One region of the Pseudoalteromonas sp. C8 genome, then DNA from elsewhere that is predicted to be linked to it. Evidence: riboswitches for the same ligand, from Rfam matches in the RefSeq annotation. Region 1 holds a riboswitch; the other holds the start of a gene.

Region 1 (3,399 bases):
TAAAATGAGTACCGAATTTGACGAAGCAAGCTCAAAGCTGCAAATACACGTAAGTGGTGATGTTATTAATACCTGTATTTCGCACTCGCATGGTTTAGTTGGGGTCGCGCTAAATTTTGATAAAAGTGAATTTGGGTTTGATATTGAAAAAGTAAGCCTAAAGCGCCCATTTGAAAAGCTTGCTAAGCATTTTTATCATAATGATGAAATTTCACTTATCACCAAGCCTACTACTACCCAAGCCCAAGCAGATACGTTTTTTAGAATTTGGACATTAAAAGAGTCACTTGCTAAAGCCACCAGCCGCCCTATTGCAAAATTACTTAGCCCCAATGTGTTTGACGAATTACATAGTGCAAAGCTGAGTGCTTGCAGTAATAGCATTACTGTAGCTGATAGCAGTGACAACAATGTTTGTTTTGATGTGAGTGTGGTGCATAAAAAAAGCATCGACTGGCGATGCTTTTTATTAAATGATTTTGTTAAGTAATTTTGTTAAGTAATTTTGTTAAGTAACTTTATTTGTTGATTTTACTAGGTAACTTTACTAGGTGATTTTCCTGAATAACGGTTACTTACGCAGCAAAATCGTTTTCTAATAAACGGCTATGAATAGACTGTACTACGTTATCTGACTCAGTTTGCTCTACTAAAAAGCATAGGTTGTGCTTACTAGCACCATGGCAAATTAATCGTATGTTAAAGTCTTTTAATACACTCATTAAGTTCATTTCGTGTTGGCGTAATTGAATCTCAGAGCCAATAAGTGCCACCAATGTTAGGTTGTTTTCTACCGAAACATGGCAAAACTCTGCAAGCTTATCTAGGCATTCTTGATCAAGCTCTGGGCGCGAGGCGTTTTGCGCGTTATCAAGGGTTATAGCTACGCTGATTTCTGATGTGGTTACCAAATCTACCGATATATTGTATTCACTTAATAGTGTAAATACGCGTGCTAAAAAGCCGCTTGCTAGTAGCATTTCTGGGCTTTTAAGCGTAAGCAATATTTGGTTTTTACGTTGCGTTACTGCGCGTATACCTGGTTGCTGCGATTTTTCGCGCTCAATCCATGTACCGCCACGCTCTGGCTCGCGGCTAGAGCCTACAAATACATTAATGTGGCTACGGCTTGCTGGTAAAATAGTTGCTGGGTGCAATACTTTTGCGCCAAAGGTTGCCATTTCAGCGGCTTCGTCAAAACTTAAACGTGCAATAGGCGTCGCTTTTGCGCACAAACGCGGGTCGGTGCTAAAAATACCCACTACGTCGGTCCAAATATGCACGCTTTTAGCGTTAATTGCTTCAGCTAAAAGTGCAGCGCTATAGTCAGAACCACCACGTCCAAGCGTTGTTGTTTGGCCGTATTCGTCACTGCCAATAAAGCCCTGAGTAACAATTACTTGCTCATCTAATAACGGGATTAAGAATTCTTTAGCAGCTTGCGCTGTGGCCGCAACATTAGGCGTTGCTTTACCAAATTGGCTGTCGGTTTTAAGCACCTTGCGCACATCAAAGCGATCGGCATTTAAACCTTGTAAACGCAGCACCTGAGCAAACAAATACGACGATAAACGCTCACCAAAGCTAAGTAGCTCGTCGTGTTGCTGATCGGTAGTTAGTGACTCTTGAGCCAATGTTTGAAATGCTTTTAGGGTTTCGTTAAAGCCAACCGCTAAATCGGCATCAAGCGATAACTCATCTAAAATAGTTTGTTGAATAGCAAGCACGCCGTTTATGTGTTCTTGGCGCTCACTTGGGGTAATACTTGATTTACACAGTGCAACTAAATGGTTAGTTACGCCAGCACTGGCGCTCACGGCAACAATACGTACGCTTTTATCTGCAACAATAATTTCGCTACAGCGACTCATCGCTTCAAAATTTGCAACACTGGTTCCGCCAAATTTGGCAACGATGTAATCTGATTTTGCGCTTAACTCTGTTTGTGGCACTGTTTGTGGCGCTGATTGGGTAGTCATTTAGTCTCCTTTCGCGGTATCCAAACCGCAATAAAACAAGAAGAACTTGGCAAAGGAATGCTTGAAGATAAGTCCACTGCCAGAAGCTCTCCACCTATATTGGTGACAGTTTTGAGGATTCAGCCCCATAAACCGAAAAATAATGACGACGTACCATTATTTTCCTCGGCGAGTACTTCCCTCCTTAATGATCATCGGCTTTCGTCGCCTAACATTAAGTACCTAAGTATCGCACCTCTTCTGAATGCTTTATTAACCAGTAGCTAATAAAACAAAACCCCACTAAGTAGCGGGGCTTTGAAAGTTATCGTTTAGACGTCTAGCTGTCAAGCATTTAATAATCTATGAGTTAAATAAAACTGCCCATGTAATACGAGCCCGCATATCCTACGGTGTAACAAATTAATAAATGCAGCGATAAACGCAAGTAGCTCATAAAGGTAAGCGCTTTAACTTTGCTCATGGCAATAATGCCCGCAGCCGAACCAATAATAAGCATTGAACCGCCCACGCCCGTTGCATACGTAAACGACAACCAGTGTTGTTGGCTCATTACTATATCGGCTTTTAATAAAGCAGCAGTAAGCGGTACGTTATCGACCCCTGCTGATAATATGCCCATTAAGTAGTTTGCGTACTCAGGTGCCATTACCGTGTATAGGTCGGTAAATTTACTCAACATACCAATTTCTTTAAGCGCGCCTACAAGTAAAAGTACACCTACAAAAAACAATAATGTGTCGTATTCTATATCGCGAACAAAATCGATTATGTCTTTGTTTATGTCTTTTTTGCGCATTAAAAATTGCGCTACTAAAAACATCACTGATAAACCAAACAAGAAAGTTAATAAAGGCGGTACGCTGTAAACTACACTCAGCATAAGTGTGCTCACTACGGTAGATAAGAATATAACAGCAATGGTAATGTCGGTTTTTTCAATGCGGGTTTTACCTGCACCAGCAAACTCAACACGCCCTTTCATACCGATAGACAGTAACGCGGCTAGCAGCATAACGCTTGCAAGTGCTGGCGCTATAAGTAGTAATAAATGAGCAATGGTTACTTTGCCATCTAAAAATATCATCAGTGTGGTTACGTCACCGGTTATTAGCGAGACCCCACCTGAGTTAACACCAAACACAATAAGCGTGGCGTATTTAATGAGCTTTTTAGGTTCAAGTTTTAACGACATAACAACCGCGAGCGATATAAGCGTCGCTGTTACGTTGTCTGAAATCGACGAAAACAAAAATGCAAAACCACCCACCAAAAACATGAGCTTTTTTTCGCTAATACTTTTTGGCATAACACGGTGAACAATATTTTCTATAAACCCCTTTGAATTTAAATACGCTACAAAGGTCATTGCAGCCATTAAAAATAGCCATAGAGAGGCAATTTCTAAAATATTTTCATT
Region 2 (3,399 bases), on a different contig from region 1:
GACAGTGGATTTGCTTTTACCGCGTACCACAGTTTTACATCGGTTTGCGCAACTAAACGTGCAAGATGCGTGTTTAGTTGATCTAGGTCGTAAACAAAAAAAGGTGTATCAAGTTGTTGTGTAATTGTATTTACAGCGGTTTTGATAGGCGTGCTCAAAAAGCTCATTATCGTAAAACCTCTTCAAGCAATAACGATGCATCGCTTTTCTCGTCGCGGTATTTAACAATTAACGCACACGACATGCTTAAGCCTTGCTCGCGCGCCCACTCGTTTGACGCAGGGCGAGAGCCTGGTATTACAATCGCGTATTCTGGGATTGGCTCGCCTTTATCTAGTTGGCGCTCGTTTACGCAGTCGTATACCGGAATAGTCGCCGATAAACGCACGCCTGGGGCAAGTACTGCACCTTTTTTAATGACTACACCTTCAACAATAATACAGCCAGCGCCAATAAAGGCGTCGTCTTCTACAACTACTGGGCTTGCACCAATTGGCTCAAGTACACCACCAAGCTGCACTGCAGCACTTAAATGTACGTTTTTACCTACTTGTGCACACGAGCCAACTAATGCGTGGCTATCTACCATTGTGCCTTCGTCGATGTATGCACCAATGTTTACATACGCTGGTGGCATAATAATCGTGCCTTTAGCAACATAAGCACCACGGCGAACACTAGAGCCACCCGGCACCATACGTACGCCATCGTCAGTACTAAATTCTTGCGGAGCTAAGTTATGTTTATCAACAAAACCACCTGCAAACTCAGTATTAGTGCCATTTTTGAAGGCATCCAAAATGCCTTGTTTTACTTCTACGTTAGCTTGCCATTGGCCGCTTTCGTTTTGTGATGCTGCGCGTACTGCGCCCGATTCTAAATTATTTAATAGTTCTAACCAGCTCATTATAAAAACCTGTATTTAATGCCAAGATAAAATGGTGTTGTTTGCAGTTGTGATGCAATCGGTTTGAGTTAACTCAAGGTGTGTTAAAGGTGGACGAAGTTGCGGGCTGCTTAAGCGACCTTGCAAATGCATCAATACCTTTACGGGAATAGGGTTTGCAACAGCAAATAGGCTATTAATAGCGCTTGACCACTGGGCAAATAAATTAGGGTGTTGACCACTTAAGCTGCGTTTAACAAACTCGTGAGTTTGTGCGGGCCATGCATTTGCAGCTACCGACACTAAACCTTTTGCGCCAGCTTGAGCAAAATAAGGCATTAGCGCATCGTCGCCACTAAAAATAGCTAAATTAGGCGCAGCTTGGCGATAAGCTTCAAACTGAGCAATGCTGCCGCTCGCTTCTTTTAACGCCCATAAATTTTTATTATTTTGTAAGTTTTGAATTGTTGCCGTTGGAATGCTAACAGCACTTCGACCCGGTACGTTATAAAGCATACACGGGTGAACACTTGCATTAAGTAGGCTTTCAAACCAATGAGTTTGACCTATAGCGCCAGGCTTTGTATAAAGCGGTGAGCCAAGTAAAAAGCTATGAATTGGGAGTGTATTACAGTAGTTAACCCACTCAATTTGTTGCTTTAGGTTACTACCGCCCACAGCAACCATGAGTGGTACTGCTGGTTTTAGCTGGCATACGTGTTCAACAATGGCTTGTTGCTCTTTTAGCGTTAGTGCTAAACCTTCGCCCGTACTGCCAAGTAGTAAAATACCGTTATGTGCCGCTTCTTGCTCGCTAACCAGTTTAGTTAACGTGTTGTAGTCAACATCGCCGTGTTGATCAAATGGCGTTACGAGCGCGGTCCACAATGAGTAGTCGTTTAAATTGAAGTTGTTGATCATCTCTCACGAACTTATAATTTGTACCAACTTTATTAAAAACGTGATCATTTTAGCGATAACTAATTTAATGCAATTGGTATTATTCGAAGAGTTAAAAAGCTTTATGGAAGGAGCCGCATTAACGTCGTTCGAACTAATAATTCGAAGAGCGAATGGGCTTAAAATAATAGGGCGCACGGCCTTAATATTTAAGACCAGAAGCTCTCCACCAAACTAATAAGCTGCTTTTTATAAGCAGCTATTGGTGACAGTCGCTAGGGTTCAACCTAGTCGCCCGAAATAAACACCTCGCAAAAGTGGTTACTTCTCGGCGTTAATTCCCCTCACGTATGCTCACTGGAGTTTGCGCTCCTAACATACGCTACCTGAATAACGCACCTCTTCTAGCCCTTTGCACCTGTTTGTAGAGTAAAACTTACAAACCTGTGCATTTAAATAGGGTAATTACGGCGATTAAAGCATTTTAGCCATCTGGGTGTCAAGCTACTAAATACAGATTAATTCATCGAAAAGAGGGGTGGTTACGTATTGGGTGCTTTTCTCGTACACTAGACCCATAGTAGAAGTAAGGTATTAATCAGATGGAAAAATTTAGCGATATTTATAAGCGAGCGGTAGAGCGAAAAGGCTCTGAAAAAATGCTTAAGTTATTACTCGCAAAACCGCTATCTAAAAAACAACTAAGCACGTTAAGTGACGACGATTGGCTTGAGGAATTTACTCGAAAAGTATTTCAAAGTGGCTTTTATTGGTCAGTCATTAATAATAAGTGGCCAGGCTTTAGAGAGGTTTTTTGGGATTTTAGCGTTGATAAGTTATTAATGATGCCACCTGATATGCTGGAACAAAAAGCAACGGATGAGCGAATTGTTCGTAACTATAAAAAAGTAAAAACAATTACCGAAAATGCTTACATGATCCACGAAATAGCAGAGGAACATGGCAGTTTTAGTCAGTTTATCGCTAATTGGCCAACAGACGATATTATTGGTTTATGGGCGTATTTAAAAAAGCATGGTGCGCGTTTAGGCGGAAATACAGGGCCTTATGCACTGCGAGCACTTGGTAAAGATACTTTTTTACTATCACGCGATGTAGAGAATTATTTGCGTGCCCATAAAATTATAGACGGCGGCTTACAAACTAAAAAATCACTGAGTGCAGCCCAAGCCTTTTTTAACGAAATGCAAAAGCAAAGTGGCTTAAGTATGCAAGAGTTGAGCTTAATTGTGGCCTATGGCGTAGGTGACAACCGTGTTGGTATAAGTCAGCAATAATAGGAATTACCATGAAATTAGTGCCAAGATACACAGACATTACGGAAAACTTTGCGATAGAAGATTTCCCTGCAAGTGTTGCCTTTCCTCAGTTATTACTGTGGAACGAGAGCTTAGCAAAAGAGTTTAATATTAACGTTGCAGCTGATTTGCGTGCTAGCACTTTTAGCGGTAACGAAAAACAGGCGATTCCTGCAGTAGCACTTGGTTACTCTGGGCACCAATTTGGACATTTTTCACCACGTTTAGGCGATGGGCGAGCGCATTTACTGGGCGCTATTAATGATGATAAAAACCAGTTGTGGGATATTCAAT

The links. A riboswitch is a leader RNA that binds a small molecule or an ion and turns the genes downstream of it on or off. The one in region 1 is predicted to bind lysine.
Region 2: linked by a shared signal. The riboswitch ahead of dapA (4-hydroxy-tetrahydrodipicolinate synthase) and the one ahead of lysC (lysine-sensitive aspartokinase 3) in region 1 are both predicted to bind lysine.

The regions. Positions count from the first base shown of each region.
Region 1 covers NZ_WTKT01000003.1:232,132-235,530, forward strand. Annotated here, with positions in the region: gene GQR39_RS04710 (4'-phosphopantetheinyl transferase superfamily protein) at 1-490, shown strand, start outside; gene lysC (lysine-sensitive aspartokinase 3) at 576-1,979, opposite strand; lysine riboswitch at 2,055-2,227, opposite strand; gene nhaD (sodium:proton antiporter NhaD) at 2,329-3,399, opposite strand, start outside.
Region 2 covers NZ_WTKT01000011.1:52,887-56,285, forward strand. Annotated here, with positions in the region: gene GQR39_RS12110 (PLP-dependent decarboxylase) at 1-167, opposite strand, end outside; gene GQR39_RS12115 (2,3,4,5-tetrahydropyridine-2,6-dicarboxylate N-succinyltransferase) at 167-907, opposite strand; gene dapA (4-hydroxy-tetrahydrodipicolinate synthase) at 923-1,807, opposite strand; lysine riboswitch at 1,998-2,198, opposite strand; gene GQR39_RS12125 (DNA-3-methyladenine glycosylase I) at 2,389-3,084, shown strand; gene GQR39_RS12130 (protein adenylyltransferase SelO family protein) at 3,096-3,399, shown strand, end outside.